DNA from 3 places in the Vallitalea sediminicola genome. Region 2 is predicted to be linked to each of the others. Evidence: predicted binding sites of a transcription regulator. Region 2 holds the regulator's gene; each other region holds the start of a gene.
The links. Region 2 encodes Rex, which represses fermentation and respiration genes when NADH is low (regulators of the CRP and FNR family bind a similar motif). Its sites were predicted from a motif close to ATTGTTAANTANTTAACAAT; they were not measured.

Region 1 (3,225 bases), on a different contig from region 2:
TGAGATATTATAATTTCGCTAGAAAGATATCAGATGGCTGCAATGCAGGAAAAGTACCGGCTAAAGTTATCCTTGAAAGAGTAGCTCACAATAATGTTGATTTGGATACGTTACCACTTTGGATTCTAACTTTGATTAATTCTCTAAAGCGGGGTGATCAAAATAAAGAAAACTGATAGTAAGGTGGCTATTATAGGCGGTGGCATTTCAGGGCTTGTAATAGCACAAGGTCTACAAGAAAAGGGATATGAAAAGGTTACTGTTTTTGAGAAGGATAATAGGGTAGGTGGTAAATTACATACCATATGGTACAAAGGTAGATCTTATGAACTTGGTGCTCTTTTTGGTTTACCTTCTCAAAATAGTCTTAAGGCATTAATGAAAGCTAATAATATCAAAAGTGATGGACCCAAGTTATCACGTGTCAATTATGATGCAAGTGGAAATAGAATCATGCAGATACCAAAAGAAGATTTGGATGATTTTGTTGAAGAATTAGATAGATTTCCTTATATTTTGAAGGAATATAAATCTCTTAAAAGAGTTAATATAAAAGGCGTAGAAGACTCACTTATATTTCCTTTTTCAAAATGGTGTGATATGAATGATTTTAGGGTTTTGAAGACAGTTTATATCAATTATTTTACAAGCTATGGGTTAGGTGATATTAACGTTATACCAGCACTTTATGTCCTTAGAATATTGGACTATGAGACGTTAATGTCTTTTATGGAACTTCCTGAATTCTGTACATGGGAGAAAGGAGTTTCAACTTTCATTAATTCATTGAAGCATAAAATAAAAGATATCAGGTTGACACAGAATGTTAAAGAAATCACTAAGTCTGATAATGGAAAGATATGTGTTCATACTGATTTTGAACAATTAGAATATGATAGAGTTGTTATTACAGCTCCACTCAATCAATTTTCTAAGCTCTGTAATACTGATTATGGAACGAATCATTACCTTGGTTCCATAAAGTACCAAAAGTTTAATGTTTATGCATTTATAGTTGAAAAGATTCCAAAAAAATGTGGTTTTGTACTAGAAAATCTATCTATAGAGAATAAAGGGCATGTAATCATATGGAATTCTAGATGGGATTCAAGTGATGGTGAAGAACTGGTAAGTGTTTATGCTTATGATAATCCTAAAAGGTCTAAAGAAGAATCTTTAAAGATTATTAAAAATGATTTGTTGAAATTAGGATTTCTGAGTCCAAGACTTTATCAATTTAAGAGCTGGCAGCAGTGTCCATATGTAGATACTAGTACTCTACAAAAAGGATTCTATGATAAAATAGAAGAAATGCAAGGCAAAAATAACATATATATAGCTGGAGAGATTATGAGTACAGTATCAATGGATAACTGTATTCGGTACTCAAACTATATGCTCAAAAGATATTTTTAGGAGTTGCTTACATGATTTTAATCATTTAAGCAACTTTTTTGCTTTCAAGTATAGTTTACACTTAAAGAGATATTATCCTCTCTAATCAGCATTAGGTATAGGATTGAAGGTGCTTTTGATATGTAAACTAAACTTGAAATAGAAAGCCTAGAAACATTGATTTTACAAGGTTTTTGTTTTTTTGACAATACTAGTATTTTAAAATATACTGAGAGTGATAAAATAATAACAATCTTTTAAAAATTAATTTTTAAAAGTTAATTAAATAATTTCTATTATTTAAGCATATGAGGATAAATCACCTTAATATGTGTCAAAAAAAAATTCCAGCCTGAAGAAATTAATGAGACATAATAATTCCTAATTAAAACAAATTTATAAGAAATGGAGATGTATAAAAATGGATACATACAAAGTTCTGGAAATCAAGCAAAGTGTGTTTGAAGACAATAATCATCAAGCTGATTTGCTTAGAGAACAGCTAAAAAAAGAAAAGACTTTTTTATTAAACCTAATGTCATCACCAGGTTCAGGTAAGACAACAACTCTTACAAAAACAATTAATCAGTTGAAAGATGAAATGAAGATAGGGGTAATGGAAGCCGATATTGATTCAGATGTTGATGCTAACACAATCTCTCAGACAGGAGCAAAAGTAATTCAACTCCATACAGGAGGTATGTGCCATCTTGATGCTGACATGACCAAACAAGGATTAATTGGTCTAGGAACAGAAGAAATTGATTTGGCTATTCTAGAAAATGTAGGAAATCTAGTCTGTCCAGCTGAATTTGATACAGGTTCATCAAAAAATGCAATGATTCTAAGTGTACCAGAGGGAGATGACAAACCTCTAAAATATCCTTTGATGTTTAAGATAGCTGATGTTTTATTAATCAACAAAATAGATGTAATACAATATTTTGATTTTGACCTTGAAGCTGTAAAAGAACGTGCTAAAAAATTGAATCCAAATATCAAAATCATTCCAATTTCCGCTAGGACAGGGGAAGGTATTAATGAATGGGCTGATTGGATACGTACTGAAGTGAAAAAATGGAATCAATAGGTATCATATAAACTAAAATTTGGAGGGAATAGGCATGGTTAACGAAAAGGTATTGGATCTTGCTAATAAGATAAGCAGGACAAAACGAGGTTCCAAGATGGAAATAAAACCTGAATATCCAGAATATAAGATTTTGGAACCTGTTGTAACAGAAGAAATGGCAGAAGTAGCACTTTGTCTTGAACTAAGAAAACCACAAAGTGCAGAAGAAATTGCTCCCAAATGTGGTAAGTCAGTAGAAAAAACTGCAAAACTATTATGGGAACTGGCAGTTGCAGGTGTTTCTTTTGTCAATGAGATTGATGGTGTTGATAAATATTGGCATGAAATCTGGGTTCCAGGTCATATGGAGATGATGGTCAACAACAGGGAAAATGTTAAGAAATACCCACAAATCGCCATAGCTTTTGATGATTACGGAAAAAGAAAAGGACCAATGGGTGTGGGTGTTTTTTCACCAGGAACAGGTCCTATGCGTGTAATTCCTATTGAAAGTGCAATTGATGGGGAGACTAGAAAAGCATCTTATGAGGAAGTATCCAAATATCTTAATGAGAACACTATTTTTTCAGTTTCAGATTGTGCTTGTCGTACAACGAGAGAGGTTATGGGAGAAGGTTGCGGTCACTTGAAAGAAGATATGTGTATTCAGATGGGTCATGCTGCTGAATACTATATCCGTACTGGAAGAGGTCGTAAAATTACTCGTGAAGAAGCATATGAAATCATTAAAAAAGCAG
Region 2 (3,225 bases):
AAACCTGTACCAAGAACCTTAGAAACTGATTCCTTAACAGCAAAATTGCCTGCTATTGTTTCACCTCTATAATTTTTAGCTGCAAATAATTTATTTTCATCGGATGTAAAAAATTTTTCTAGGAATCTTTTATTGTGAATAGCCTTTTCTATTCTATCAACTTCAACAATATCATTACCTATTCCTTTTATCATTTACTTCCTCCTAGATATTTTTTATCATATAATTCAATGACTTCATATCCTACTAAATCATGCATATAAGAATATATCTTATCATATTTTTCTTTTGCCTCAGTCTGTCTAACAGCTTTTTCTTTCAACTCTATCCTGACTTTTTCAATCCATTCATGTAATTCGTCTAATTCATTTTTTGTATTATACATTCTCATATAACAATCTTGCATGGTATATTCTAATAATTCTTTATTGATGGTTTCAATTTCTTTAGGTACGTTTTCCATTCTAGATTCCATCTTATCTAGCTTAACCTTAATGTCATTGATGTATTTCTTGCTTTTTTCCATTTCGCCTATGGCTTTATCATCTTCATCTTCAATGGCTTCTTTCATATTATCAACTATATCCACCATCATTTTCTTTTTAAGTAACGTATATTCTTTCAGATCATTTGTAAGTTGTCCTTGTTCGCCAATTAGTTTATTAAGCTTTTTTTCAAGATCAGCTATTTTTTTTGGTTTATTATTGCTTTTAAAAAGTTCATGCCATCTATTATCCAATGTTAGGATATGTACTTTTTTTTCTATATTAATTGGCTTTTCAATCTTTTGTTTTGCAAAAAACATATATTCACGTCCTCATTATTTATATATACCTAGTCATATAATAAAATTTTTTCTATATTAATTATATCGTAACAAAATATAATATTCTATAGCACAATATAATTAAAAGGTACCCAAATACATGAGTACCTAATAACCTCTACGAATAGTTATTCATTCTTAAGGAACATAAATTACAGACGCTTAATTATATTCTCCTTTGATATTATATGAGAGAGTCATCAAACTGTCTAACAAATGTACATTTTCTACAATAACATTTTCATTAGATAATTTTAGGTCAATAGGAGCAAAATTCCATATTCCTTTTATCCCATAACTAACTAAATCATTAGCAACTTTTGGTGCTTTCTGTTTTGGTAATGTTAAAATTGCTAAATCAATGCTATTTTGTTTTATGAAATCTCCCATTTCATCTAAATCTTTGATTTCAATACCTCTTACAGTTATACCAACGAGCCTCGGGTTAACATCAAAAAGCCCTTTAACTTCGAAACCTCTTTTATCAAAATTAGTATAATTAGCAAGGGCTTGACCTAAGTTCCCTGCTCCAACAATAATTGTATTATATTTATTCTCTAGACCAAGTATTTTACCTATAGCGTTATATAAATATTCAACATTATAGCCGTAACCTTGTTGACCAAACCCTCCAAAATTATTTAAATCTTGTCTGATTTGTGAAGCTGTTACACCCATTCTGTTACTTAATTCTTTAGAGGAAATCCTTACAACATCGTTTTCCAATAAGTCTCCTAAGTATCTGTAGTATTTTGGTAATCTTTTAATTACCGCCGTTGATATTTTCTTTTGTATCATATAATCAATCCCCAATCCTGATACTATTTTGGAACTTTTATACAAATAATTATATATGGTTGTTAAATCTATGTCAAATAATCAAATGCGGATAAACCCTTATTCTTTATGTATTATCACAGTAAAAATCATTAACACAAATCCTATATTTAGTAAATATAGTTAAAAACAATTAAATGTTTTTTGTATTCAATCTATATTTTATAAATTATATCACAAAACCCTGATATTTTACAGCTTTTTCTAGAAAATTGTACTTATAAAAAATTTTAATATCCTAAAATTCATACATATTTATTGTAATAAAAGAACAAAAGAGGCTGCGCCTCATTTCGTATAACGAATTTGTACTTTAAAAAGTCTTATCAGCGCATATAAAAACATTTCTATCCATATATTTTAAAAATAGAATTCAGTTCTACTATTATTATCTATAAAAGTTCTTTCCCTAGATATCTATTAATAGCATCTTTAGTTTTTTTTGTATAGTTTGCATCAGTATATAATATTCTTTGTATAGTTCTTTGAGATAAATTAGATTCTTTGGCTAGATCCTTAATGGTTATTTTATTTTCAACCATATAATTCCCTAACTCTTTTCTCTTTATCTCATCCTTTTTATATTGTCTATTATAGAAATAAGTTGTATTTACTTTTGAACTAATCTGTCCTAATTTCCTTTTGCGTTGATAATCAAGGCATTTTTCACATTGTTTAACACCTCTAATAAGTGATTCTTGTGATAAAGATTTACCACATCTTATACATTGTTTTCTCTCTACACGAGCTTTTCTCAATTTTTTCATATAACCTGCATTACGACTCAAGTCATCATCCCCTTTAGAAAAGTTCTTTTATCATATATATGTTGTCCTAAAGAAATTTATTCTTATGTATGAACAAAAGAGGTTAAACCTCGTTTAATAATCACATAATTATTAATATACTAACCAAAAACCTCTGATTTTAAACCCTTTAACTTTTCAAAACTAGTGATTAATGGTATCATAGTATGGTAATTTTAATATTAATAGGAGGCAACTATGATTTTATCATGTAAAAATATATGCAAAGCATTTGTAACGAATACAGTACTCGATAATATAAATTTTTGGTTAGAAAAAGGTGATAAAGCAGCTATTGTAGGTATTAACGGTGCTGGAAAATCAACACTATTTAAGATTATCACCAATGAATTAGAAGCAGATTCTGGACAAGTTATAGTTAATAGTTTAACCAAACTTGGATATCTATCACAAAATAGTACTCTATCTTCTGAGAAGACTATTTATGATGAAATGCTGCTAACCTGTAAAGAAATAATCCAAATGGAAAATACCCTAAGAGATTATGAAGTCAAAATGTCTGAATTAGATGATGGTAGCGAAGCTCTAAATGCACTTATGAAATCATATTCTGATCTTCAACATACTTTCGAAATCAATAATGGATACGGCTACAAAAGTAATATAAAAGGTGTGTTAAAAGGTCTTGGCTTTTGTGAAGAAGACTTCTCCTCTAATATATCAATCCTTTCTGGAGGACAGAAAACAAGAGTAGCCCTAGCAAAAATACTTCTAGAAAAGCCAGATATATTACTG
Region 3 (3,225 bases), on a different contig from region 2:
TAATTTTCCTTTATTTGCTATAAGAAATTCAATTACTTCATATATTTTATAAGCTTCTCTATAAGGTTTTTTAGTTACCATAGAATCAAATACATTACATATAGAAATAATTTTAGTTGCACTATTAATTTTATTGCCACTCCAACCAAAAGGATATCCCGAACCATCGATATTTTCATGATGAGTTAATATTATTACTTTAGATATAGAACTTATCCATGAAGCTTCACTTATTGCTTCATATCCATAAATTACATGTTGTTTAACTATTTCATATTCTTTTTCGTTTAACTTACCAGGTTTATTAAGGATTTCTTCTGGTATTAGAACTTTACCTAGATCATGTAATAAGGCACCAATAGCTATATCTTTAACCCTATTTTTGTTATAACCTAATTTTATTGATAACAAAACGGCTAAAGCGCAGACATTAACAGAATGCGCATATGTATATTCATCTTTCCGCCTAATATCGACTAGATTAACAATGATATTACGCTGGGATAATACATCCTCTACAATGTCCTGGGCTGCTGATACAATATTCGTTAATTCTAAATGCCCTTGAGTGCTATAATTCTCTAATACCTTTTTAACTTCTTTTTTACAATTTGCTCTTGTCTTTTCTTCGATAAAATCCTTTAATTCAACACCTTCAGATAGTTCATCCTCTATGTAGATATAATCTACTCCTAGCTCTCTTAAACGAACAATATAAGATTTCTTAATATGAATCCCCTTAGATAACAGAAAGCTACCATTTAATGAATAAACTGGTCGCGCTACCCTTTCATTACCTTTTAAATTGTCTATTAGTACTCTTCTCATTACATCCCACCTATAGAACGGCTAAAAAATCTCTACATTCATTACTTATTATTCAGTAAGCCGAAATCATAATATTATTAACTAAGCCTCTAAAGATAATTATTTTATTCATCATCATTATTCGTTATCAAAAATCTCTTTACAGTTGATATAATCATATCATTTTTTATTAGTATCTTCAATTAAAAATGAAATAAATGAATAAAAAGACTTATAATGGAAATCATTATTAATGTACCATTTATTTACAATAATTAATTTATGAGGATTTTGGTTTAGGAAATAAGCCTCAATAATATGGTACATCATCTAATACCCCCCTCAACCTGCGTTTTATTCCCCCCCTGAAACGCAGGTTATTTTTTATATTAGTAGCATATACCTAGTATCTTAATTTTAACTATCAAAAAGAAGTAAAATAGTTCTTTTTTAATATACAAATCTACATAAAAAAGAGAAATTCGAATTTTTATCTAATTATATATACTATGATATCATAACAAAATCTATAATCTTAATTAAATCTTTACCTATATAATAGTAGTTATTTTTATTAAGCAAATTACTTTAATGGTTATTTTATATCTATGATTTAACTACTTTAATAAGTTTTCTAAATCGTAGTTTATTGTTATAAATTTAACTATTTTTAATTATATTTTATATTGTCGCTTACTATGCATCGTACTATTACTAGATGGTTGTGGTGCATATTTATATAATATAGCCAAAATTATTGTTTTTATATGTTAATTTTGCCGTCTTGTATACAGTATTTATAGTTAAATTGTATATTTTTATTTGTGTATATTTTTATTTGTTATTGACAAAATATTATCAATTTGCTATTATATCAGTGTAATAATTTTTGCGAAACATTGTTAATAATTTAACATTTTATTTTATAGAATCTATTTACTAAGCGATCACATATCGCATTATAATTACAAAATAGGGAAAACTAATTAATAAAAAATATTTAGGAGGTATATAATTATGGCAAACACTAAAGTCACTAAAACTAATGATAAAGCAAATGTTGATGTACCAAAAATGATTGATGAATTAGTTGCAAATGCTACAACAGCATTAGATGAATATATGCAACTTAACCAAGAACAGGTAGATAACATTGTTAAAGAAATGTCACTCGCAGGATTAGATAAACATATGTATTTAGCTAAACTCGCAGTTGACGAAACTGGTAGAGGTGTATACGAAGATAAAATAACTAAGAACATGTTTGCGACAGAATATATTTATCATAGTATCAAATATGAAAAAACTGTAGGTATCATTAATTTAAACAAAGAAGAAGACTATATGGAAGTTGCAGAACCTGTTGGTGTCGTTGCTGGAGTAACTCCTGTTACTAACCCGACTTCAACAACATTATTCAAAGCTATTATTTCTGCAAAAGCAAGAAATCCAATCATCTTTGCATTTCATCCTTCAGCTCAAAAGTGTTCTTCTGAAGCAGCAAGAATTGTTAGAGATGCAGCAATAAAAGCTGGTGCTCCAAAAAATTGTATACAATGGATTGAATTGCCTTCATTAGAAGCCACTAATACATTAATGAACCATGCTGGAGTTGCATTAGTACTTGCCACTGGTGGATCTGGAATGGTTAAGTCAGCTTATTCAACTGGAAAACCTGCCCTTGGTGTTGGACCAGGTAACGTACCATGTTTTATAGAAAAAACAGCAGATGTAGAAAGATCTGCAACTGATTTAATATTATCAAAAGCATTTGATAACGGAATGATTTGTGCATCTGAACAAGGCGCAATTATAGAAGAACCTATATATAAACAAGTAACAGATTATATGAAAAAACAAAATTGTTATTTTACAACTAGAGAAGAAACTAAACGCTTAGAAAGTGTTGTCATGAACCTTGAAAAAGGTGCTGTTAATCCAGCCATAGTAGGTAAAGCACCTGTAGAAATTGCTAGATTAGCTAATATAACTATCCCAGAAGATACAAAAGTTTTATGTTGTGAGCTTGATGGAGTTGGACATGAGTACCCATTATCAAAGGAAAAATTATCTCCTGTATTAGCTATAATAAAAGCTAAAGATGCTAAAGAAGGTATTGATTTATGTGAAAAAATGGTAGAGATTGGTGGTCTTGGCCACTCATCAGTTATACACTCTAACGATGATGAAGTAATTAAGCAATTCTCTTCCAGATTGAAAACTGGACGTATTATTATTAACTCTCCTTCTACTCATGGAGCAATTGGAGATATTTATAATACTAATATGCCATCTCTTACATTAGGTTGTGGTTCTTACGGAAGAAACTCAACAACATCAAACGTAACAGCAGTTAATCTAATCAACAAGAAAAGAGTGGCGAATAGAAGAGTGAATATGCAATGGTTTAAGATTCCA

Region 1: the regulator Rex is predicted to act here: its motif matches at 1,630-1,649, upstream of hypB (hydrogenase nickel incorporation protein HypB).
Region 3: the regulator Rex is predicted to act here: its motif matches at 1,706-1,725, upstream of adhE (bifunctional acetaldehyde-CoA/alcohol dehydrogenase).

What each region holds. Positions count from the first base shown of each region.
Region 1 is NZ_BTPT01000010.1:58,268-61,492, reverse strand. Features, by position in the region: gene ACX6CF_RS04700 (helix-turn-helix domain-containing protein) at 1-176, shown strand, start outside; gene ACX6CF_RS04695 (FAD-dependent oxidoreductase) at 154-1,416, shown strand; gene hypB (hydrogenase nickel incorporation protein HypB) at 1,817-2,485, shown strand; gene ACX6CF_RS04685 (FAD-dependent oxidoreductase) at 2,520-3,225, shown strand, end outside.
Region 2 is NZ_BTPT01000014.1:33,198-36,422, reverse strand. Features, by position in the region: gene acpS (holo-ACP synthase) at 1-194, opposite strand, end outside; gene ACX6CF_RS06295 (hypothetical protein) at 191-805, opposite strand; gene ACX6CF_RS06290 (redox-sensing transcriptional repressor Rex) at 989-1,624, opposite strand; gene ACX6CF_RS06285 (hypothetical protein) at 2,056-2,451, opposite strand; gene ACX6CF_RS06280 (ABC-F family ATP-binding cassette domain-containing protein) at 2,668-3,225, shown strand, end outside.
Region 3 is NZ_BTPT01000032.1:88,325-91,549, forward strand. Features, by position in the region: gene ACX6CF_RS14985 (HD-GYP domain-containing protein) at 1-828, opposite strand, end outside; gene adhE (bifunctional acetaldehyde-CoA/alcohol dehydrogenase) at 1,825-3,225, shown strand, end outside.